Regions from separate parts of the Paenibacillus sp. FSL R5-0701 genome, predicted to be linked through region 1. Evidence: riboswitches for the same ligand, from Rfam matches in the RefSeq annotation. Region 1 holds a riboswitch; the other holds the start of a gene.
What was found. A riboswitch is a leader RNA that binds a small molecule or an ion and turns the genes downstream of it on or off. The one in region 1 is predicted to bind thiamine pyrophosphate.
Positions count from the first base shown of each region.

Region 2: linked by a shared signal. The riboswitch ahead of thiC (phosphomethylpyrimidine synthase ThiC) and the one ahead of MKZ13_RS18100 (thiamine phosphate synthase) in region 1 are both predicted to bind thiamine pyrophosphate.

Region 1 covers NZ_CP150230.1:4,107,186-4,119,821, reverse strand. The annotation lists gene MKZ13_RS18110 (hypothetical protein) at 1-81, shown strand, start outside; gene MKZ13_RS18105 (ABC-F family ATP-binding cassette domain-containing protein) at 219-1,769, shown strand; TPP riboswitch at 1,846-1,955, shown strand; gene MKZ13_RS18100 (thiamine phosphate synthase) at 2,181-2,849, shown strand; gene thiO (glycine oxidase ThiO) at 2,866-4,038, shown strand; gene thiS (sulfur carrier protein ThiS) at 4,035-4,238, shown strand; gene MKZ13_RS18085 (thiazole synthase) at 4,241-5,008, shown strand; gene MKZ13_RS18080 (ThiF family adenylyltransferase) at 5,005-6,054, shown strand; gene MKZ13_RS18075 (response regulator transcription factor) at 6,174-6,878, shown strand; gene MKZ13_RS18070 (C40 family peptidase) at 6,989-7,489, opposite strand; gene MKZ13_RS18065 (thiamine diphosphokinase) at 7,787-8,428, opposite strand; gene MKZ13_RS18060 (trimeric intracellular cation channel family protein) at 8,611-9,312, shown strand; gene MKZ13_RS18055 (low molecular weight protein-tyrosine-phosphatase) at 9,314-9,784, shown strand; gene MKZ13_RS18050 (alpha/beta hydrolase-fold protein) at 9,950-10,684, opposite strand; gene pdhA (pyruvate dehydrogenase (acetyl-transferring) E1 component subunit alpha) at 10,941-12,008, shown strand; gene MKZ13_RS18040 (alpha-ketoacid dehydrogenase subunit beta) at 12,110-12,636, shown strand, end outside.
Region 2 covers NZ_CP150230.1:696,637-709,272, forward strand. The annotation lists gene MKZ13_RS03290 (YneF family protein) at 1-40, shown strand, start outside; gene folE (GTP cyclohydrolase I FolE) at 273-866, shown strand; gene MKZ13_RS03300 (lipoate--protein ligase family protein) at 1,058-1,912, shown strand; gene MKZ13_RS03305 (hypothetical protein) at 1,983-2,207, shown strand; gene MKZ13_RS03310 (Fe-Mn family superoxide dismutase) at 2,355-3,635, opposite strand; gene MKZ13_RS03315 (alpha/beta hydrolase) at 3,788-4,813, opposite strand; gene MKZ13_RS03320 (IclR family transcriptional regulator) at 5,173-5,916, shown strand; TPP riboswitch at 6,065-6,178, shown strand; gene thiC (phosphomethylpyrimidine synthase ThiC) at 6,601-8,385, shown strand; gene MKZ13_RS03330 (hypothetical protein) at 8,769-9,455, opposite strand; gene MKZ13_RS03335 (hypothetical protein) at 9,630-9,797, opposite strand; gene MKZ13_RS03340 (zinc ribbon domain-containing protein) at 10,265-11,083, opposite strand; gene MKZ13_RS03345 (YafY family protein) at 11,157-12,107, opposite strand; gene MKZ13_RS03350 (response regulator transcription factor) at 12,192-12,636, shown strand, end outside.

The DNA of each region.
Region 1 (12,636 bases):
TACCGTGCTGAAGAGGTATTCACAGACGCAAGACAAGCAGCTGCACAAGGCTATTTCGAATATAAATGCTCTAATCGGTAGGGAGCCTGTATGACAAAATCATGGAAGAGGTTCCTGAGCTGTTTACATTACTTTCAGAAAAGACGGGACTTGTGCTAGAATAGGGTTTCGGAACAATCACAAAAGTAATGTCTAATAGATAGGAGCTACCTCATCTTATGAGTTTATTGTCAGTAGAGAACGTGAGTCACAATTTTGGAGATCGCACGTTATTTAAAAATGTATCGTTTCGTTTACTTGCCGGAGAGCGCGTAGGACTTGTTGGTGCCAATGGTGTGGGTAAATCCACATTAATGAACATCCTTACCGGTAAATTGCTTAAAGATAGTGGAAAAGTGGAATGGACACCTAAGGTCCGTTATGGATATCTGGATCAGCATACAAAGCTTACGCCAGGCAAAACCATTCGTGACGTTCTTAAGGATGCATTCCTTCCGTTGCTTGAATTGGAAAAAGAAATGATGAATATTACGGACCAGATGGCAGATGCAGATCCAGATAAGCTGGAGCAGTTGCTGGAAGAGATGGGCGATATTCAGGAACAACTGGAACAGGGCGACTTTTATCTGATTGACGTAAAAGTGGAAGAGATGGCCAATGGTCTTGGTTTGTCCGCAATTGGTCTTGATCGAGATGTCGCAGCTCTAAGTGGTGGACAACGTACCAAGGTGCTTCTTGCCAAGCTTCTGCTCGAGAAACCTACAGCTCTTTTGCTGGATGAGCCGACTAACTATCTGGACGTAGAGCATATTGAATGGCTGTCACGTTACCTGAAGGACTACCCGCACGCGTTTCTCTTAATCTCCCATGACACGGAATTCATGAATGAAGTCGTAAATGTCATTTATCATTTGGAATTTGCCAAATTAACGAGATATGCTGCGAACTATAACAAGTTCCTTGAGATGGCTGATATGAATAAAGCCCAGCATATTGATGCATACGAGAAGCAGCAAGAGTACATCAAGAAGCAGGAAGATTTCATTCAGCGTAACAAGGCACGTGCTTCAACTTCAGGTCGAGCGAAGAGCCGGGAGAAGCAGCTGGACAGAATTGAACGTATTGATCGCCCAGATGAAGCGGCCAAACCAACGTTCAAATTCAAGGATGCCCGTGCGAGCAGTAAAACGGTCTTTGAGGGTATTGATTTTGAAATTGGATATACGTATCCTTTGCTGCCCAAAATGACGATGACAATTGAACGTGGTGAAAAAATTGCCATCGTAGGTTGTAATGGTGTGGGTAAATCGACACTGCTGAAAACTATTCTGGGCAAAATATCTCCACTGAGTGGAAAGACCTTCTTGGGAGATTATCTCGAAACGGCCTATTTTGAACAGGAAGTTCGTGCTGGGAATATCACGCCGATTGAGGATGTTTGGAATGAGTTTTCACATTTGACCCAGAATGAGGTCCGGGGTCATCTCGCACGCTGTGGGTTGAAAAATGAGCACATTACCCGTCCGCTTAACATGCTGAGTGGTGGAGAGCAAGCCAAGGTTCGTTTATGCAAACTCTTGATGCGTGAAAGCAACTGGATTTTATTCGATGAGCCGACAAACCATCTCGATGTCACAGCCAAAGCGGAGTTGCAGCGTGCTTTGCAAGAATTCAAGGGAACGGTGTTACTGGTATCTCATGAACCTGATTTCTACGAGGGTTGGGTCACCAAAACATGGAATGTAGAAGAATGGTCTGAGACAAACTAGGGCGATTCAAGACAATGTTTAACAGAAATGACGGTGACAAAAAAACCCGTCTATGGTAACATAGGCTACAACTTCATATGAACACTAGGGGGGCCGCACGATGCGGCTGAGATGGAAGAATGCGATTCCGGACCCTTTGCACCTGATCTGGATCATACCAGCGTAGGGAAGTGGCGAGCGCGTTTCAGTGAATGACGTGAGCAAACGGCAATTCAAAGGATTTCAACCGTCTGCTTAACGAATTGAAACATGCAGTTGCGTGTATAACGTTATGGCTATAGGGTCTATAGCTTTATTGCACGAAATGAACTGTATGTATCAGTCAGTCATCTGGTTCTATAATTAATACGCAGCCACTCCCCTACGGGAGTGGCTTTTTTGTGTTTTCATAGCATTCACGTCTGGAAGGAGATGAACAGTACGGTAATTTCTCATGAACATGTTCAAGAATCATTTGAATTGCATGTTGTATCTACGGGTACAGGGGATCAAGCATCTTTTGTAAAAGCTGCAAAGGACGTTTGGCCTTTGGTGGACTATATTCACATACGAGAAAAACAACTCACATGGCAAGACAAGATCGGTTGGGCTGAAAGTCTGCGTAACGTTGGTGTTCCATCTTGTCGCATCGTTATCAATGGCTCAGAACTGCCACCACAGAATGACATCTATGGCGGTGTACACTGGGGGCAAGATGTGATACGTAACTACAACCCTGCTGTTATAAGCAATGTGCAGCGACTTCGTCTGGGTGTATCTGTTCATTCACTCGATGAGGCAAAAATCGCTGAAGAACGGGGAGCCGATTACCTATTCTTCGGGCATGTCTTCTCAACCAACAGTAAGCCTGATCTTGAACCAAGAGGATTATATGCTCTGGCTGAAGTGTGCTCCGGTGTCTCCATTCCTGTCATGGCGATCGGTGGCATCGAACCGGGAAACATTCACGCTATTCGCTCTGCAGGCGCTCAGGGAGTTGCTGTGATCTCGAATGTCTGGGCGAGCGATTCCCCGGATCAGGCGGCTGCATCGTTAAGGCAGGCTATCGTTGGCGTTGGTACAGAAAGTTTGAGCCGCTAATCAAGGAGATGAGCTGATGAAGAAGATCATTACTGATAGACCGGATAAGGTTCATGCAGAAACGATTATTGTAGGCGGAGGGGTTGTTGGTTGTGCCATTGCATATGAACTTGCTTCCCGTGGACAGGATGTGCTGTTGCTGGAGCGTTCGGCGATTGCAGGAGGCACTTCTTGCGCGGCGGCTGGAATGCTGGCGGCCGACAGTGAGGATTTTGCTCATCCTTTGATGGCTAAGCTTGCCAGGCAGAGTAGACAGTTACTTACCGAGCAACAGATGCTAATGGCTACACTCAGTGAGGTAGAGACTGGTCTGCAACGCCAGGGATTCCTAACTCCTTTTCGTTCATACAGTGAATTAAGTAGTTATAAGGACAATCGGAAGTCTGCGTTGTCTACTTCTGCTGATGAGGTGTGGTGGGATCGTTCCATTGTGCAGCAGGAGGCATCATGGCTTAACAGAGATACGTATGGAGCCTATTACAGACCTTACGAGAGTGAAATTCTCCCACTCCACCTAACGAAGGCATACGCCGAATCCGCTCAAGCAATGGGAGCACGGGTTATGGAGGACATACAGGATATACGTGTGCAAGCAAACGAACACGGTGTGCAGGGAATCACCACATCGATCGGTGAGATGAGATGCAAACATGTCATTATAGCGGCTGGATTACAGAGTGAAGAGTTGATGAGACATGTGAATCTGAGCTTGCCTGTGTGGTCGGTAAAAGGTGAAATAGCCGCCGTTCAGTTCTCAGAAGAACATGCAGGGTACAGACCTGACAGAACGGTGTATGCAGAGGATATCTATATTGTTCCCAAAGCCAATGGCGAAGTTTGGCTCGGGGCAACCAGTCTGCCAGGAAGAGCGGATTTGAACGTTTCTGTACAGGGTGTTCAGAAGCTGCTAACAGCGGCTACCCACTGGGTGCCGGGGATGAAAGAAGCACAATTTATACGAGCGTGGGCAGGCGTAAGACCGGCAACACCCGATGGGCTGCCTTATATAGGTGCTTGCAAGAGTATACCCGGGCTGTTCGCCGCCTTTGGGCATTACCGCAACGGTATCTTGCTTAGTGCGATAACAGGCAGGCTTATCGCGGAGTTGGTCGCTGGCAAAAGCTCAGAAGAACTCGGAATTGAGGCGCTGAGCCCTGAGCGATTGAACAGAAAGGGAGTGGTGCAGTGAATATCATCGTTAATGGTCAACGGATGGAGATTGAAGACAGATTGAATCGTGTGGATAAATTGCTCCAATCTTTTGACCTGCAAGTTAAGACTGTAGTTGTTGAGCTGAACAGGCATATCTTAACGCGTGAACACCATGAGTCAACAACATTAAGAGAAGGCGATCGAATTGAGATTGTACATTTTGTAGGAGGCGGTTGATGATGTTGAACATTGGTAAATATACGTTTGAGTCCAGATTGTTGCTCGGAACAGGCAAGTTTTCGGATCTGGAAGTGCAAAGTCAGGCTGTGGAAGCATCTGAAACGGAAGTTTTAACCTTTGCTGTTCGTCGTCTGAATCTGGAGGAACGCAACCAGAAGCATTTCCTGGATACGTTGGATCTGGACAAATACACTCTTCTTCCGAATACGGCTGGGGCTTCCACTGCGGAAGAGGCGGTGCGAATTGCCGAGCTTGCGCGGGCTTCAGGACTTTGTGATATGATAAAAGTCGAAGTCATAGGAGATGGAATGACGTTACTCCCAGATCCGATTGAAACGTACAATGCTTGCGAAATTTTGCTTGAAAAGGGCTTCACGGTATTGCCTTATATTTCGGATGATGTCATTCTGGCCAAAAGGCTGCAATTGCTTGGCGTACATGCTGTAATGCCTGGCGCTTCTCCCATCGGAGCTGGCAGAGGCATCATCAATCCCTATAACCTTGAGATCATCATTGAGCAGGCCGTTGTACCTGTGATTGTGGATGCAGGGTTGCGCTCCCCAAAAGATGCTGCTTATGCGATGGAACTTGGTGCAGATGGCGTATTGTTAAATACAGCCGTATCCGGATCAGGGGATCCAGTGAGCATGGCTAAAGCGATGCGATTGGGGGTAGAAGCGGGTAGATTGGCATATGAGGCAGGCATGATTCCCGTAAAGCGTTATGCAGCAGCCAGTAGTCCGGTGGAAGGAATGGTTCATACATGACAGATCAAGTAACATCTTTCGAGCAGGCCGATCGTTATTCCAGACAGGAACGGTACGCGCCACTTGGTAAGGAAGGCCAGGCCAGATTAAAGGGCAGCAGAGTTTTAATTGTAGGCGCTGGCGCACTTGGAACAGGAATTGCAGAAACGTTAGTTCGTTCAGGAGTCGGACACTTAACGATTGTGGATCGTGATTATGTGGAGTGGAGTAACCTGCAGCGGCAGCAATTATATGTAGAACAGGACGCGCTTGAGCGGATACCGAAGGCAATGGCGGCGGAAAAACGTTTATCTGCCATTAATTCCACGGTTCATGTGGAAGGGAAAGTGTTGGACGTCAGAGTAGATGAGTTGGAAGAACTCGTTCAGCATACAGACTTGATCATGGATGCAACGGATAACTTTGATACCCGACTACTTATTAATGATATGGCACAGAAGCACGGTATTCCCTGGATTTATGGTGGATGCGTAGGTAGTTATGGTATTACCTATACGTTTATGCCCGGAGATACGCCATGTTTAAATTGTTTGCTGGGTGAAGTCCCTCTGGGTGGAGATACCTGTGATACGTCTGGCATCATACCTCAAGCCGTACAGATGGTAACGGCGAATCAGACCGCAGAAGCGATGAAGTTACTTAGTGGCAATGCAAATGCATTGAGACGTAAGTTATTGTCATTTGACGTGTGGAGGAACGAATACATATCCATCAATGTGGATGGTGCGAAAAAGCAAGACTGTCCTTCCTGCGGTACTTCGGCAACGTATCCATATCTTTCTGCGTCCAATCTGGAGAAAACAGATGTGTTGTGTGGCAGGGATACCGTTCAGATCCGACCTGCAAGGCGCATGAATCTGGATCTTCAACATACAGCGGAACGTCTGGATAGACTTCAAGAAGGAAAAGTGGAATCCAATCCGTTTCTGGTTTCTTTTACAACAGGAGTCCATAGAATGGTTATTTTCCAAGATGGACGTGTCCTCGTACACGGAACAAAAGACACAGCTGAAGCGCGTACGCTCGTCCATCGCTACTTTGGTTAAAGCAAGAAAGAAGCAAAGTCTGTTCCCTTAAGGGAATGGACTTTTTCATTTTACGGCATGCTATCTGTACCAACCATTGCTGCGAGCAGTGGGGATAGAGACAGGCCGGGTGAAAAAGAGTGAAAACAGCCATTTTGCTGATTGGAGCAGGAGAGCAGGTCAGCCTTATTCAGGATGTTTTATGTAGCGAAGGGTATGAGGTGCAACGAATGGAGTGGTCCGAACTAAACCAATCCGTCGAGCCTTCGTTGCTGCATATTAACCTGATCATCCTGGTAGACGAGGAAGAGGGGAATGAACATTGTGGCCAGGATCAGAAATTAGAGTTAAAACAGTGGATAGATAAAGGTCATGTTATACCTCTACTCGTTATCACTTCTAATGCATCTCCTCAGTTCATCGTGGAATGGCTGGATTACGGAGCTAATGACGTGATGGAGGAACCTATCCACTTGACCGTGATGCTTGCCAGAATACGAAATTTATTGCGTGTTTTTGCGAATGCAACACCAGAGGGTGAGGAAGTAATTGTAGTTCATGATCTTAAAGTCAATTTGCGTTCAAGACGGGTAAATCGTGCGGGTGAATACCTGACATTAACGCCAAAAGAATACGAATTGCTGGAATATTTGGCTCTGCATGTGAATGAAGCATGTACCCGGAGTGATATTTTGCGGGAAGTATGGGGATATGAGTATGCGATGGATACCAACGTTGTGGATGTGTATATCAAACATTTGAGGGTTAAGGTAGATAAGGGAAGAAGTGTGAAACTGATTCATACTGTGCGTGGGATCGGTTATATGCTGCATGATAAAAATTAGATTACGAAGTTAGTTCCATGAAACACCAGTTTAGAGTGTGGCAAAAAGAGGGTAAAAATAAAAGACCGGATAGTAACCTCCGGTCCTTACTGATTAGCTATAATGTGATTCTAAAGTACACGACGAGCTTTAACATACGTTCTCTTCCAAGTACCGGAGTTCAGATCAGAAAGGGTTACGCCTGGAGATCCGTACGTATGCAGAATCTTACCATTTCCCGCATAAACGCCTACGTGAGTGACATTGGAGCCGGTAGAACGGCTACCACTGGAGAAGAATACCAGATCTCCGACACGCAGATTAGCTTTAGACACAGCTTTACCTTCTTTGGATTGTTTCACGGAAGTGCGCGGCAAATCTACACCATACTTTTTGAAAATATATTTCATAAAAGAAGAACAGTCAAAAACCTTGGTTGTTGAAGTTGAAGCACCAAATTTATATGGAGTTCCAGTGAATTTTTTGCCATAGTTAACAATTTGTTGACCTTTGGATACAGAAGCAGTTGCTGCCTGTGCAACAGGTGCGTTAGTCATTAGTACAGCTCCAAAACCTAGTGTAGCGCACAACCCGACGGTTACGGCCTTTTGGACAAAGATGTTTGTTTTCATGTTAGTTAGTACCTCCAAAATTCGTTTTCGTTAAGTTGCTAGAGCGAGTATAACAGCTTTGTAACAGCCTAGAAATTGGATAGAGGAGTGTAATCCCTTGCGCCACAATGGTTTGGGTATGTTTATTAAAATATGATTAAAAATGTCAAAAAATTAATCATTGACGGATGAAGAATTAAGATGAAACAACAAAGACCCATTGAATATCAAGGGTCTTTGTTATGTGTGAACCTATTTTCTTCATTGAATCACTGGTTACAAAAACGTAATAAATAATTATGAAGCATACAAATAGATTCAATCTTTGCTCTGAATAATCAGTAATAAGCCACTATCAATAGTGACTGTACCGGAGGAGCCTAATAGCTTGTTGCTTACACCCAAGGATTGTCCCATGCGAATGGTGGCTTGATCTAGCGGATACATAAAACCATCCAGAGTTATTCCTGCAACTTCATGAGTCAAGGGGAGCAGAGAAACATATTTATAGTCACGGTGCTCAACCACAGCTTTGGATGTGGTCAGTGTCATGTAATTGTGCTTGTCCTGAATGGCACAGGAGATATGATGCTGCATCGCGCGAACCATAATATGTACATTGGCGAGTGTGTGATCCATACGTGTACCTGTAGCACCTAACATTAAGATGTGAGAAGGTTCATAATCTAGCGCTGTCTCAAAAGCCATTTCTGTATCAGTAAGATCCTTATGAACAGGGTCACATGTAATGAACCGAATGCTATTATTGCTTACAATGATACATTCCTCTTCAGTAATGGAGTCGAAGTCTCCTACTGCAATGTGAGGCTGAATGCCGTGTTCAATTAAAAATAATGCACCACGATCGGCCGCGATGATCATATCATCTTCTCGTATTTCCTGAAGTAATTCTACAGATAAGTTTCCGCCTGTAAAAATAACCACTCGTTTCACCGTCATTTTATTTCATCCTTCCTAATTCAGAGCAAAATAGGTCATTGTTCAAATATAATGTTGGAACCTGTACAAATATATTCACCAAACCAGTATAATCCACAAAATGTGGTTGCACAATTTCAGTGCTCGCGGATACAATGGGTAGAGCGACATGGAGATGACTTGAAAAGTGAGGTTTGAACAGGTTGGACTTACACATTTTTGAAGTATTCAGCATTATAGGCACTATCGCATTTGCAATGTCCGGTGCCTTCGTGGCTATGGAAGAGGAGTATGACATTCTGGGTGTACTAGTGCTTGGACTTGTCACGGCATTCGGAGGCGGGATTATCCGGAATGTACTTATAGGTATACCTGTAACGACACTGTGGAGTCAGGGATCACTTATTATGTTAGCCCTAGTATCAGTAGCGATTGCGTTTATATTACCTCTCAAGTGGATTAGTCACTGGAAGCGAACAGAGGCGCTGTTTGATGCAATCGGACTCGCAGCATTTGCAATTCAAGGGGCTCTCTACGCGGCGAACATGGGACATCCTATTAGCGCAGTTATCGTTGCAGCAGTAATGACCGGTATTGGTGGGGGCGTGATTCGTGATGTGCTTGCAGGACGTAAACCGCTTGTATTGCGTGACGAAATCTATGCTGTATGGGCAATGACAGCCGGTTTTGTTATAGGTATGGGTTGGTTAACAACAAATGCCGGATTGTTGCTTTGTTTCGCGGCCGTTGTGTTTTTCCGGATGTGTTCTGTACATTATAAATGGAAACTGCCACGTCGTTCGTTGGTGCCGTCTGAGACCGGGAACGTCAGTCCTCAGCCGGAGAGCATTGTGACACAGCCAACATCGTCGGTACTTCAAGGTACGCTAAGCAAGGGGGATTAATATGATTAATGTTTTGTTTGTATGTCTGGGCAATATATGTAGATCACCAATGGCTGAAGCCGTTCTGCGTCACAAAGTCGTGGAGAAGGGGCTTGAACACCAGATTCGTGTGGACTCTGCGGGTACAGGGGACTGGCATGTTGGTAAACCTCCGCATGAAGGGACTCGAAATTTGCTGGATTCGTACCAGATTTCCTATGCCAATATGGCAGCGAGACAATTCGCCAGCGAAGATTTTACTCAATTTGATTACATTGTATGTATGGATAATTCGAATGCAGATAATGTGCGCAACGTTCCAGGTGGAGCTGAGTCGGACATCATCAAGTTCATGGACATGCTTCCCGAGGAAAAACTCAGAGAAGTACCTGACCCATATTACACAGGCAATTTTGAAGAGGTGTACGAGCTGGTTAACGCAGGCTGCGATGTTCTGTTGAGTAAGATTGAAGCGGAACATTCCTTAGCCTAAAAAGTAAACGAAATTCATGCTCAATTTGTAATTCGACAAAGAAGCAGGATTAGAGCGCTTAAAGCAAGCAGGATATCCTGCTTCTTTTTCAGATTACAATTGTAAGCGGTATCATTAAAATGAAAAACAATAGCGGCATTTCAGCCGCCTGTTAAAGTGGTCCTTTTATCTTTCCTGGAGAAAATAAAGTAATGCTTCGGGCAATTCCTTCTGCCAAAAACCCCATTGGTGTTTTCCGTCTTTCTCCTGGTAGGAGACGAGGGCACCACGTTTTTCCAGCAATTCTCGAGTATCCCGGTTTAATTGAACAAAATTATACGTACCCGTGTCTGCCTCAAAATCAGTCTCCTGCAAACCAACGATCATCCAGATCGAGAGCCAGGACAGATCTTCAGCTGCGGCATAGATTTCCTGTGAAGCAGAGTAGAAGGCGCCAGACATGCTGATCACACGTGTGAACAGATCCGGATATAACAGAGCAAGATGAAGCGAAACACTGCCACCGAGCGAATCTCCGGCAAGAATGCGTTCCTGCGGAGAACGGCGTACAGGATATTTCTCTTCTATATAGGGAATAATCTCTTCAGCGAAGCAAGCAGTATATGCCTTGAACCGATCTCCAAATGGAGCATATTCCTGCGTTCTCACAGACACATCGACCTGAACCCCTACAATAATGAAAGGTTCGGCTCCTTCGTCCAGAATAATTTGGTTAGCTGTTGTAGCAATTCGTCCGAAATTAAAAAATTCTTCGCCATCCTGACAATAAACGACAGGGTAGCTAAGCAATTCGTTATAGCCTGGGGGAAGGTAAATACGGAGCGTTCGCTTCTCTCCGAGATAGCGACTTTCAATCTCTTCCTTCACAATCGTGCGTTTCAAATAGCGGGAATCCGTCATAAAACGTCACCTTTCTCGGTTAATTTTTTGCATTCGACCGCGCAATACGGTAAGATTACCCTTGTGCGGGGTTAGGTCAAACACGCAATCATGTATTATGCTGTTATACCAATATTAAGCCCCTGTTATACATACAATCCGGCAGGAAACATAAAAAAATTACGGATTTCTTTGACGTATGGAGTGAAACAGGTGTATAATAATATTATAACAGCGGAACTTGATATTCAAATTTTTTGTTGAGGTGAAGAAAAAAATGAGCAAGGTTCCTTATGAAGTGTATACAGAGGATGTAGAAGCTCTGTCCGTGCTGTCTCCTGACGGCGAAATTGTTAACAAAGACATGATGCCTACACTTTCCGATGATCAATTAAAAGAAATTATGTACCGCATGGTATTTACCCGTACTTGGGATGACCGTGCAGTAAACCTGGGCCGTCAAGGTCGTCTTGGTTTCTATGCTCCAGTATCTGGTCAAGAAGCTACAATGGTTGGTAGTGAATTTGCAATTGAAAAAGAAGACTTTGTATGTCCTGGCTATCGTGACATTCCGCAACTCGTATGGCATGGACTTCCTCTTTATCAAGCATTCTTGTACTCCCGTGGACACCAACATGGTGGACAAATTCCAGATGGCGTTAATGTATTGATGCCACAAATCATCATTGGTGCACAAATTCTGCATGCAATGGGTATCGCTATGGGTTACAAATTGAAGAAACAAAAACAAGTTGTTATCACGTACACAGGTGATGGCGGTTCTTCTGAAGGTGACTTCTATGAAGGTCTGAACTACGCTGGTGTATACAAACTGCCTGTTATCTTCTTTGTACAAAACAATGGTTATGCCATCACAACTCCTTTTGCTAAACAAACAGCAGCTCTGTCCATCGCTCACAAAGCGGTAGCAGCAGGTATCAAAGGTGTTAAAGTTGACGGTATGGACATCTTCGCTGTTATCAAAGCTGTTCAGGAAGCTGCTGAGCGTGGACGTAACGGAGAAGGCGCAACATTGATCGAAGCAGTAACATACCGTTTCCGTCCTCACTCCCTTTCGGATGATGCTTCCAAGTATCGTACAAAAGAAGAAGAGGCAGAATGGTCTGCTAAAGATCCTATCGCACGTTTCGCTAAATATCTGGAGAAAAAAGGTCTTTGGACTGAAGAAGATACAGCACGTGTGAAAGAAGAAGCTAAAGCTAAAGTAAATGAAGAGATCAAAAAAGCGGAAAAAACCGAGAAAATGACGATTTCAGGCTTGATCGACAGCATGTTCGAACAAACGCCTAAGCACTTGGAAGAGCAAAAAGCTGATTTCCAATAAGTTTTTTCCGATAAAGCATAAACATCCGCGACTTTAATGTCCCGGTATACATGTACGAATTCAAATGTGAACTGTCAATGTTTAAGGAGGAAATGAAGCAAATGGCACAAATGAACATGAAAGAAGCAATCCGTGATGCGCTTCGCGTGGAGTTGAAACGTGATCCTAACGTTCTGCTTTTCGGTGAAGACGTAGGTAATGTAGGCGGCGTTTTCCGTGTAACGGAAGGTCTGCAAAAAGAGTTTGGCGAAGAGCGTGTATTTGATACTCCACTGGCTGAGTCCGCTATTGGTGGTCTGGCTGTAGGTCTGGGTGTACAAGGCTTCCGTCCGGTTGCTGAGATCCAATTCGTTGGTTTTATCTTCGAAGCCCTTGACCAAATGGTAGTGCAAGCTGCTCGTATGCGTTTCCGCTCCGGTGGAAAATACAATTCTCCAATCGTATTCCGTACACCATTCGGTGGCGGCGTAAAAGCGGCAGAATTGCATACAGATTCCCTGGAAGGTCTGCTCACGCAAACGCCAGGTATCAAAGTCGTTGTTCCTTCCAACCCTTACGATGCAAAAGGACTGATGATCGCTTCTATTCGCGATAACGATCCTGTATTCTTCATGGAGCACTTGAACTT
Region 2 (12,636 bases), 3.4 Mb from region 1:
ACAGCATCCTGCGCGTAAAAGTTCGGGCCGCCGAAAATAATAGCAGGGAATAACTGCTTAAAGTGCGTGTTCAAAAAGTTGGGTTTTCAGTACCGAGAAGATGGGATGAAGCTAGAAATGGAGTAGCGGAGCGTAGTGAACTACGTGAGCAACGGACATTTCGGCTGAATTTCATATTCGACGTTGATGATGCCGCTAGGCATCCTTCGTAATCAAAAGCGGACTTTTTGAACAACCTCTTACAGTAGTGGTTCGAAAGGAGGCGTTTGGCAGTGGCTGGCGTTAAAGATTATTTGAATTCAAAAGTATCCGACAATCGGGAAAAGATCGAGTATCATGTAGAGCAGATCCTGAAATTGATCGGAGAAGATAGTACACGTGAAGGGCTGCTTGAAACGCCTGCACGTGTGACCCGAATGTATGAAGAAATTTTTGGTGGATATGAAGTAGACCCGCGCGATGTGCTCGGTGTCACGTTTGACGAGAATCACGAAGAACTGGTTATCGTCAAGGATATTGTCTACTACAGTCAATGTGAGCACCATATGGCACCGTTCTTCGGTAAGGTGCACATTGGATATGTACCAAGCGGCAAGATCGTTGGTCTGAGCAAAATGGCTCGGCTGGTCGAAGCCGTAACACGTCGCCTTCAAGTTCAGGAACGTATTACTTCACAGATCGCTGACATTCTGACAGAGGCCGTTGAACCTCATGGAGTTATGGTCGTTGTGGAAGGCGAGCACTTGTGCATGTGTTCCCGCGGCGTGAAGAAACCGGGAAGCAAGACGGTAACGTCTGCTGTACGTGGTTCTTTCCGTGAGAATCCGGCACAACGTGCGGAGTTCTTGTCTTTGGTGAAAGATTAAGGTCAGGTATGTCCACTCGCTGGACAAGCCGGATGAGTAAGTTCCTTTGGTTTTGGAAGCAGCAGTTTCTAGGCCATAGGATATGATATGAATAAGCCGTGTTCCCTGGGGAACCGGCTTATTTACATATGGCATTGTCATTCCTGTATACTGAATACATATGAATTCGTTAAGCCGGAGGTAATGGAACGATGAGTGTACCTTCCCATTCAGATCAACCGGTTCAGCCGGAAAAGGGACTACAGGCAGATCAACAGGCTACATTGCGTCTGCAAATCTGGGAGACACCACTCATGCGACAAGGTAGTAGTGTACTCGAAGCTTTTGCTTGGGAAGAAGTTATGTGCAGGCGGGTTGGGGCAGGGCATCTGCCTGTTGCACATATATGGAGGCACCCAGATGCCTTTGTAGCGGGTCTGCGTGACCGCAGGTTGCCACAGGCTGTAGAAGCGATGGAACGGATAAGAAGCCAAGGGACAGCGGTCTGTGTTCGGCCTTCCGGTGGAGCGGCAGTACCCTTGAATCCAGGGGTAGTTAATGTGTCATTGATTCTGCCTAATCCCGGACATGCCATCAATATTCATGATGATTTCCGGGAGATGGCTTCGATTATTGCCGAGTCGCTAACGCCGTGGTCGAATCAGGCGCAGACAGGCGAGGTTCATGGTGCTTTTTGCCCGGGAGATTATGATGTCAGTGTAGGTGGGCTGAAATTCTGTGGTATTGCCCAGCGCAGGCAGGCAAAGGCATATATCATTACGGCTTTTATCATCGTGGACGGTCAGGGTGATCAATTGGCAGCAGATGTGCGACAATTCTATCAGCATGCAGCAGGCGGGGCGAGTGAAGGATATCCCGATGTTCAGCCCGGCACGATGGCAAGTCTGAAAGAATTGGCAGGTGTACCTTCAGCTGCGGCATATACTGCGGCTTTGGTTCGAACACTGCGCGATCGCTATCCGCAGGCGGAGACCAGCAGGGTGCTTAGCGTTGGCTCTGAAGAAGTACGCCTGACAGCTGAGCAGATGAAGCTGCGCTACGATTAACACTTTTTACTAGGGCTTGGAATTGGTTAATAGAGATGATATGATGTGATTTCGGAAGGAGAGTGTTAGGATGGACACATTGAGATATACGTATTTATATGAGGTTGTATCAACAGGCGAAAAATCCGAGTTCAGCCAAATGGCAACAAGCAAGGAAGAGGCTGCTGCACTGATCGTTGCACGTATAGCCGATCTGGAGTTTACAGATGAGTCTGATATCAAGCTGGGCGATCTGATCTCCATTAGCAAACAGGTTGGCGACAACTATGTGGCGTGCGAGGGCTGTGCTTCTTAAGTGAACATTTAGAAATAGGAAGTCTCTCAAAATACAAGCAAGTCTCTTTTTACAAGAGGCTTGCTTTTTTGTATACACCAAAAGAGATATCGTTCAGTCATTCGGCTGGAGATATCTCTTTTCTCTCTAATCCATCTGACTCCAAGTTTAATAAGGCGGCCACAACAACTTGCGTGTCGTTTCGTAACGCTCAGCCACAGCGGGCCAGTAGACAACGTTCCACCAATCCTCGATATACTTTTTGCGTTCATTCTGATGTTTCAGATAGTAGGCATGTTCCCACACATCCAGTGGCAGAAGCGGTACGATATCGGACTGGGACAGGTTCTGGTGTTTCTCCGCCTGCAAAATCTCCAAACGATGTGCTCTCGGGCTCCAGACAAGCATCGCCCAGCCACTGCCTTCCACCTTGTTCGCGGCTTCCGTGAATTGATTCTTAAACGCTTCATAACTCCCGAAATCTCGCTTGATCTGCTCTGCGAGCATACCGGAAGGTTTACCGCCGCCAGCAGGGTTCATAATTGTCCAGAAGATCGTATGCAGGTAGTGGCCTGCCCCGTTGAAGGCGAGTTCACGTTCCCAATGTTTGATGAGTTCAAAGTTATTCTTTTTTCGCGATTCCGCCAGCTTCTTCTCTGCTACATTTAGTCCGTCCACATAAGATTGATGGTGTTTGTCATGATGGATACGCATCGTCAGCTCATCAATATGTGGCTCCAGCGCATTGTACGCATAGGGAAGGGGAGGCAGTGTGTGTCCTCCAATGGGAACCGGCTTTTCTTTTACATGAGGTGCTGTAGAGCTGGGTGTGGCTTGTGTTGTTCCGATAGAAGGCGGTTGAACGGTTGCGGATTGGATCTGAGCTGATGCGGCAGGTGCATTTACATTCCCCTCTGGAGAAGTTGGAGCTTCTGAAGCTTGGCGATGGATGCTTCCTGGCCCTGACGTATGCAGCGCATTTTCCAGAAAAAGTGATGGCTCCGAATCCGTTTCGCGCAAGATGCCAGGTTGGCCAAGTGTATCCAATACGCCTAGAAAATACTCCGACTCGCGGATAAAATGCAGAATAAGTACTTTGGCAAGCGGAACAGCTTGCACAGCAGCACTTTGCTCCAGAAGAACGTATAGCTGTTTGATGAACTCTCTCGATTGCTGCCGAGCTGCCAACACAAGTTGATCGATACAACGAACGATGTAGGGAGCAGGCGGATGGGTTCCAGGCAATAGTTGTTTTAAAAGCTGATTGGCTACTCGCTCACTGTTTGCAAAGGTAACCTCCCATTCCTCCAGTAGCTTGACGTATGGGGGCTCCAGATCAGGAACCAGGGCACGAATGACGAGTGTATGTTCTTTCTCCTGCTCTTTCCAGAAACGGATTTCCTCCAATGTCCGCAGAGGCAGCAGGTGACCATATCCATACCAGTTCATCTTTATTTTGAACCTCCTTCAGATGAAATTCATTGCATGCAGACCGTCTGTTCATGCGTCCCAAGAGTATATTCCGCGAGCTTGTTGTCCTATGAGTGCAAAAAAAAGAGCCCCTGAGGGCTCTGGAAAAAATTCGGATGATTGGAATTTGGTTATTCTCCACTATTCGTGTTCTGTACATCGTCACTGCTTGTTTTCGTTACATGACTCAGGAAAGTTGAGACACGGCGTAGATATTCCTTCGGATGCTCCCGGAAGATCAACTCATGATGCGCGTCCTGGACAATCCATTCATCGGAGTACGGATTGGTCTGGTTGGCGGCGAGTTGCTCCGCAATTGGATAAGGCGCCTTCTCGTCCTCTGTGCCATGGATGAAGAAAATCGGGAACGGATAATCTTCCTTTTTCACTTCCTGGTATGGAATCTGTTGTAATCCGGTACCATTCAGAACAGGGAACAACAGATTCATGATCTCGAGTGTCGGTTGACGCGGGAGATCGATCTGGTTATGAATGTTGTGGTACAGCGTATCCGGTTCAAGCAGGAACGTACTGTCCAGAATCATCGCATCCACTTCCTGGGTAATCAGTCCGGTTTGAAGCGCTGTACCGGCACCCATGGAGAAACCCCAGACAACCAGTTCCTGCGCACCTCGCTGCTTGGCGAACTGGATGGCACCCAGCAATTGCTGTGACTCAGCTTTGCCACCTGTGGCTACAGCTTTGTTCACCTGTGAGGCGAAGCCATAATCGAACATGACCACGTTGAACCCAAGTTGATGGGCATAGTGTGCCAGGTCATACATGGGTACCCATGTTTCTTCACGATTGGCACCATAGCCGTGACTGAAAATAATCGTTTTGCTTGCAGCATTGTCAGCAGGTATATACCATCCCTGCATCGTCCGGCTGCCATCTGCTGCCGGGAACGTGATGTCTTCGTACTTCATGTTCTTGGCCTGCATTGGATTGGAGAAGACCGGCGCTACCGTTGGATTGGATAATACCCATGCGATGTAACCATGCAGTGCAATAAAACAAAACAGTAGAAAAAATACAACGGAGAGCAGCAACGCTACGATAATATGTTTGAACCGAATCAGCCTCGGTGATAGGGAAGAGGGCAGATCGGACACTTTTGTTTGCAGCGGGGCTTCGCTCTGGGATGTTGGATACATGAATGCCCCTCCTTTGAAGTTCAGTTGAAGATAACAACGACATGAAAAGAGAATTGCGTCGATTTCAGAGCCTGCTTCAGAGCGATATCTTAATGTAATATATCTTTATCGTATGTTCCAATATAGTCAAAGTCAATTGATTGAGGGCATTTGTTACGCAATTGTTATATAGTTCTTAAGATATATGGGTAACATTACCTTAGTGTGTAAATTACAGGGGATTAAGTCTTATAAAAAGGAAAAATTTGCACGTTATACTATTTATATTTTGGCTCTTTTTGGTTTACAGATGAGACCGTTTCTCATATAATTTATGTAACCAAGTTTCATGTGATGAAACATGAGGAGGGCATTATGCCATGGAAGATCGCAAGTTAACCGTCCGGGCTGTGGAACGGGCGCTGGATATATTATTATGTTTTACCACACGCAGTGATCTGGGACTCACCGAAATTGCCAGCCAGATCGGCCTGCACAAAAGTACAGTGCACCGTTTGATGGCTACGCTGGAGGATCGAGGGTTCGTGATCCGCGATGCAGCAACAGAGAAGTACCGACTTGGCATCCGAATCTGGGAGCTGTCAGCTCATATGTCCCGCAGTGATGATCCCGCTATTCTGCTGCTTCCTGCGATGGAGCGACTGAGAGATCGATTGGGGGAGACCGTGAGTCTGTACCTGCGTGATGGCAGTGAACGGATTCGGATTCAGGCTGTGCAAAGTGATCAGGCAATTCGCCGAGTTGCTCCCGTTGGTGTTAGACTGCCGCTGTCTGTGGGTGCTTCCAGCAAAGTCCTGATGGCGTTTGCCACGGACGAGGATCGTGAAGAATTGATGAATGGTCCTGAATGGCCGGTATTTATCGATCCAGCGGTGTATTTGGCGCAAATGGTAGACATTCGGGATAACGGATATGCGACGAGTTATGAGGAACGTGAGCCGGGAGCTGCCGCGGTATCGGTACCGATTATGGATCGCAGAGGCAATATTGCAGCCGCACTCTCGGTCTCAGGGCCTGTCAGCCGACTCTCACAGGAGACATTGCATGAATACGCACCTGTGCTAAAGGAAGCTGCTACGCAGATGGGGCTCATGTTATCCTGATGTTGAGGTAAGGTTTTTCTCCAATTGAGTTGGTGTTCTGGAATATAAAGGTTGTTTTTATGTTCCGGTTGCGCTACTCTGTTATGGACGGCCCAGCGGGGCCAGCATCATTGAATATGAACTGCGGCATGTGTATGCCGCAACTTGTTAACGTTACTGGGGGAGTCCGAACTGTCCGGACTGAGACGGAATCGCATGAGATTCCGGACCCTTTGCACCTGATCTGGATCATACCAGCGTAGGGAAGTAATCGGCGATATGACCACAACCACCACATGATGTGACCCTTGTAGGGCTCCGTTAAGGAGCTGCATAAAGGTGCATTATTGGTGATGGACATTAAAAGTCGGTTCCTTCGGGGACCGGCTTTTTTATATACAGTGAACAGGCGGTATAGCGCGGATTCTATGGGCCTCTTTTTCAATAACCTGCGAAAGTGGGCTTGGATGAATAGAGAATGCACCATAGATCCATGATCTGTGGCAGCCTCCGTCTGTTGTTAACTGTACATGAAAACTGTCTCCCCTGGTCTGGAGTAGGATCGCTCTTTCTTCTCTGCATTGCGCATGATTTGGGACAGGTACGTAAGTGAGCTAATGATGATGCCAACCCAAAACCAAGCGAACGAACAATGAGGAGGAGACAAGCGACATGAGTGCAGGAAATCAAACGGGACAACAAGCGATGGAACAGGAACATACCAGTCATCAGGTGGAAAAGGAAACAGGAGCGGCCGGACGTGTTCAGCCCTTTCCGGGCAGCCGCAAAGTCTACATTCAGGGCTCACGGCCGGACATTGCTGTACCGGAGCGTGAGATAGCCCTTCATGACACGAATACTCCCCAAGGGGTGGAGTATAATGAACCGCTGCGTGTCTACGATACGAGCGGCCCCATGACCGATCCCGCATTTCATGCGGATATCCGTGCAGGTCTGCCATCCCTGCGCACCCGTTGGATCACAGAGCGCCGCGATGTGGAAGCTTATCAGGGCCGTACGGTTAAACCGGAGGATAACGGACTGAAGCCCGGAGGGAAGAGAGCTGGCGCCGAAGAGTACCCCGGATTACGTGGCAAACCAATGCGGGCACAGCCAGGACGCTGTGTGACCCAGATGCACTACGCGAGGCAAGGAGTCATTACGGCAGAGATGGAGTTTGCCGCCATTCGTGAGGGCGTGGAACCGGAATTTGTACGGCAGGAGCTGGCGAGTGGACGGGCCATCCTGCCGTCTAACATCAATCACCCGGAGAGTGAGCCGATGTTGATCGGTCGTCATTTTCATGTGAAGATCAATGCCAACATTGGCAACTCTGCTGTATCTTCTTCCATCGAGGAAGAGGTCGAGAAGATGGCCTGGGCGGTACGCTGGGGATCGGATACCGTAATGGATCTGTCCACAGGCAAAAACATTCATACCACCCGGGAATGGATTATCCGCAATTCACCTGTGCCGATTGGTACGGTACCGCTGTATCAGGCGCTGGAGAAGGTGAATGGCGAAGCGGAAGCGCTGACCTGGGAGTTGTACCGTGACACACTCATTGAGCAGGCAGAGCAGGGCGTGGACTACTTTACGATTCATGCAGGTGTACTGTTGCGATATATCCCGATGACGGCCAAGCGGATGACAGGCATTGTGTCTCGCGGTGGGTCCATTATGGCAGCATGGTGCCTTGCGCATCATCAGGAGAATTTTTTGTACACTCATTTTGAAGAAATCTGCGAGATTATGAAAAGGTATGATGTAGCGTTTTCGCTGGGAGATGGACTCCGTCCAGGCAGTATCTACGATGCCAATGACGAAGCTCAGATGGCGGAACTGGCTACGCTTGGGGAACTGACGCAGATCGCGTGGAAGCATGATGTGCAGGTGATGATCGAAGGTCCAGGGCATGTGCCGATGCATAAGATCAAGGAGAATGTGGACTTGCAGATGGAGATCTGTAAAGAAGCACCGTTCTATACGCTGGGGCCGCTGACGACCGACATTGCCCCGGGTTACGATCACATCACATCCGCCATTGGTGCGGCCATGATTGGCTGGTTTGGCACGTCCATGCTCTGTTATGTTACGCCAAAAGAACATTTGGGCCTGCCCAACAAGGATGATGTGCGGGAAGGGGTCATCGCCTACAAGATCGCAGCTCATGCCGCCGATCTGGCTAAAGGCCATCCGCGTGCTCAGCGCCGCGATGACGCATTGTCCAAGGCACGTTTCGAGTTCCGCTGGCGTGACCAGTTTAACCTGTCACTGGACCCTGAACGTGCGCTGTCCTACCATGATGAGACACTGCCAGCAGAAGGAGCCAAAGAAGCTCATTTCTGCTCGATGTGCGGACCGAAGTTCTGTAGCATGCGCATCACGCAGGACATTCGGGCCTTTGCCGCGGATAAAGGATTGTCCGAGAATGAGGCTGTAGCTGCCGGGATGCAGGAAAAGGCCGAGGAATATCGGACACGTTCCTAGGCGCTGATACAGCGCAAGCTGGGCAGTCTGAAATAGAGATAAAGCCGTTTCTCTCTGTCATTGCAGAGAAGAACGGCTTTTTTTAGTGTTATGTCATGTGTGTATTCTTAACCGTACTCAGCCTTTATCAGAATTAGCTTTGTGACTGTGTGTGGTCCATATTTTATACAGAATTCCTGCGATAACGAATAAAAGAGCGTCACTGAGTTTTGGTGATCCTCCGTATAGAAATGCGGAACAGGAAAAACCTACTATAAACAGTAAAACAATATAGAGGAAACGCATATTAGTTCACCTCGTTAATTTGTGGTGTTACTAAGTAAGTGAGTTCATAGTTGCATAGTTCAGATAGAACCTGTTACTTCACTCCAAATCCGCTACTATTATCGAGCCACGCCTAAATTCTTCTCCAAATACGCCGCAAGCAATGCCAGCGGGCTATGGATTGGAATACCGCGATCTATTGTAACCTGTGCAGCAGCGGGAGCCATAGACAGTTGGGCTGCCACTACCGTTTTACCCGGATAATGCTCAGCAATCTGCTGTAATCCTTCACGTACTGCTTCGAGATACCCTTGCTGATCTCCACGCATAATCAACTCAAATGTCCCAGGGATGCACACCGCATCCGTCTGAGATGTCTTGGCAACGTGTAGTTGCCCATTCTCATCCTCTTGCTGTAATGCCTGATTCACCCGTGCCATCGTTCCTTCAATAGTTGCCGGGTTGGTGAATGCTATTATGTAATCTCCTGGTACTCGCCGCATCTCCTGCAATAACGGATCATCTATGCCGATCACAGGCACAGGGACCTGTGTGGCTTCCTGCTCCAGTACTGTCGCAAAGAGGGTACATGTGACCAGAATGGCATCGGCATGACACTCGGCGATCCATTGGAGCGTCTGGGCTACTTTCTGGTGAATGACGATCTCGGAAAAGTCAGCGTCATGTTTAAGACGGTCCAGACCTGGATCGACGTAATGGACCAATTCAACTTCATAAGGAGCAAGCGTCTCTTCAATTAAGGCGATGTTGGAATAATGAGCGTGAAAACAACCAATGATGATCATGTGCTAAGTCCCCTTTTACAGTTCGTATATGTCATGGATCTTGTAGATATTTAAACCATTATAGAAACACACCTGAGAACTGTACAGCTGTATATTGCTCAACGCCAATAACCGCCCTTCCGCCAAACTGCGGAAAGACGGTTGATAACCGTACTAATTGGTTCTGGTGTCATTTTATCGAAGGGAAGGAGAAGTGCTCTTCTTCGCCATTTTTTGCTGCAGAATTTCATGAAAGGATAGACCTTGAGTGTTCTCATTCTCCTTTTTAGGAGCAGTGGTCGCCGTGTTGCGCGGATATTGGTGGTGGTACGGGATCATTTGCTGAATAGGCATGCGGATCATCTTGGTTCCTCCTTTAATGCATTTTTTTTAAATTATGTATTTCGACTGGTTATGTTGCCAGGTGCACATATAGGTACATATGACTTGTTAGACGAAATAAATGACTTTAGAATATAAATCCAATTGGATTGTAGTGATTTTACCCGGTTTTAAGGAGATGTAAACGGTTTTAGGGAAATTCAGGAGTAAAGAACCTGATATGAGAGGTTTGAGATGGGAGGATCGAATCGGTTGTTATGTGAATAGTCCCAATTCTAAGGAAGTCAATGGTACCGACATATGAGGCATATTATCTGGTTAAATGATGCAAAGCATGCTAACTAACTTGGTACCATGGTCGGGTTGTTTAGGTGGTTATGTAGTTCCGGATATAACAAAAAGACTGCCGAGCGAACCCGGCAGCTTGCGTGATATGAAAAAGGATGCGAGGAAACTTTGATCCTGTCTGAGGTGGCATTGTGTTGGTTTTATCTATTTTGATGAACAGCGATGTATATATCTACTTGTACACTTTCGGGATTCAGGCTGCGTTCATCATACAATTCAAAATCCCCGGTGAACGTACGATCGCTTTGTTTCTCCCATGCCCACACGGCTCCCCAAGCTTCGCCAACAACCTTTGCCATCGGTCCTTTTCTGGAAGTGAATACGGCGTAAGTTGCAGGAGGGAGTAAAATGTCGTCCAATCCTTCAGGCAATGATTCGTTCGGACTGACCTCATGCCCTACCAGTATGGTGTATTCACCGGTTATGCCATCGGAGTAATCCGTGTAACAGCCATAGCGGGCGGCTTCAGGTGCAGGGAGGTGATCTGAGGCAAAATAATTGTTCCAGAGTCCCTGAATACAGCCTTTGCCACTGATCTCAATGGCGTTGGTTGTGCGGGCGGATACGCCAGCAAGACGTTTGCCTGGGAGCGTGACATAACGAACGGGCTGGGCAGAGAACGAATGATCTGTAGTTACCTGACCAGGATTAGCGGAAACAGTAGAGTTTTCCACAAGAGATTGAGCATGTTGATCCGTTGTATTCGTGCGCCAACGTTTCAAAAAAGGAAGCTGATTACGCAGCATCGAACGAGCGGATTCCTCGTCCATGCCCTCGTCCTTCAGAATGGCAGTGCACATCTCGGTCATGCCTTCCAGTGACATACCTGGCTGCTCGAACTGACCTTCTTTGTAACAATAAATACAGTACTCACGGGTTGTGCTTCCATCTGCTTCCGTTCCGAATTGGGCAGGGGTTGTGAGCGGCATGCCGCAGCTTTGACATACAGTGACGTTCATGATTAGTTCCTCCTTATATAGGTACTGATTGAATATATCTGAAGTATACGGGGAGGAACTGGACAGCTGTCTGTCAGGTTTGAGTCGGGGAGATATAATTTTGTACAATTTGCTCCGCGATACGGCAGATCTCGTCTCGAATATGCTGAGGTTCCAATACTTCAACGTCCGCGCCGAAGCCCAGGATGAACCCATATAACCAGCCATCCTCGGGAAAAGCAACTTGGCTAATATAATACCCAGTCCCATCAGGCATGACGTTCTCGATCCCAAACCATTCTTCCGCAATATGACGGACGCGAGGATGGAATTTCAAGGTTAACCTGGCTTGATTGTCCGGACGGCTCCATTCCTGTTGCCAGGGTCTGTCCTGTGGGTTGATGACTTTACGCTCGAATTGCTCATTAGCAAGCGTGACATCTTGCATACGCACAAGCTTGAACATGCGAAATTGATTCCGCTCGTGGCAAAAAGCATACAGATACCAGGAATGTTTCTTGAGTACGATGGTATGAGGGTCGGCAGTTCGGTGAGTCTGGATACCTTCCGCACTGCAGTAGGTAAAGGTTACGGGTCGTAATTGATCCATACCCTGTTCGATAAGTTCAAGCTTGATTTTCAGCGCTTCTGGATGCGTCCAGGTTGAATAATCCACGATGAATCGATTGGTATTGGCCTGAAAATCGTCATTTTTGGATTCAGGTACGATACTGCTGAGTTTTTCGACCAGAAGCTCTCGCGCCGCATTAGCATGGGAAGTGGATACACTGCGCAGTGCAGTGACGATAGAGGCGAGGTCCTTGTCTGTTAATACGTTTCGATCCAGACGGTAACCCTCTGCCAGACCAATCCCGCCGCTTGCTCCCTGATACGTCACCACAGGGATACCTGATTGACCCAATGTATCGATGTCTCGGTAGATGGTCCGGATCGATACTTCGAACATATCTGCCAGGTCTTTGGCTTGGACTCGCCCACGATTGATTAGCAGCACGACGATGGCTAATAAACGCTCCAGTTTCATATGTATGGATTCCTTTCATTGGTTTATCTGTTGGATTCAAATATGTTATATTGTTGAGCATCACACATAGGAGTGGAATAAGCAATGAAGCGAATTACGATTCTGATCGCAGACGATGAAGTTGAGATCGCTGATCTGGTTGCTTTACATCTACAAAAAGAAGGATATCACACCATCAAGGCCTTTGACGGGAAGGCGGCGGTTCAAGCTGTTCAGACCCAAGCGATAGATTTGGCGATTCTGGACATTATGATGCCCGGCATGGATGGGTATGAGGTGACCCGCAAAATTCGGGAGCAGCATCATTTACCGATCATTTTCCTGAGTGCCAAAACGTCAGATATGGACAAAATTACGGGACTTGTGATGGGTGCGGATGATTACATGACCAAACCGTTCAATCCGATGGAGCTTGTTGCCCGGGTGAATTCCCAGTTGCGTCGTTCTCTGCAATTCAGCCAGTCTGCGCCTGTTCAGAGGTCCATTCTGGAGAAGGGCGGGCTCATCATCACGCCAGATCAACATCGCG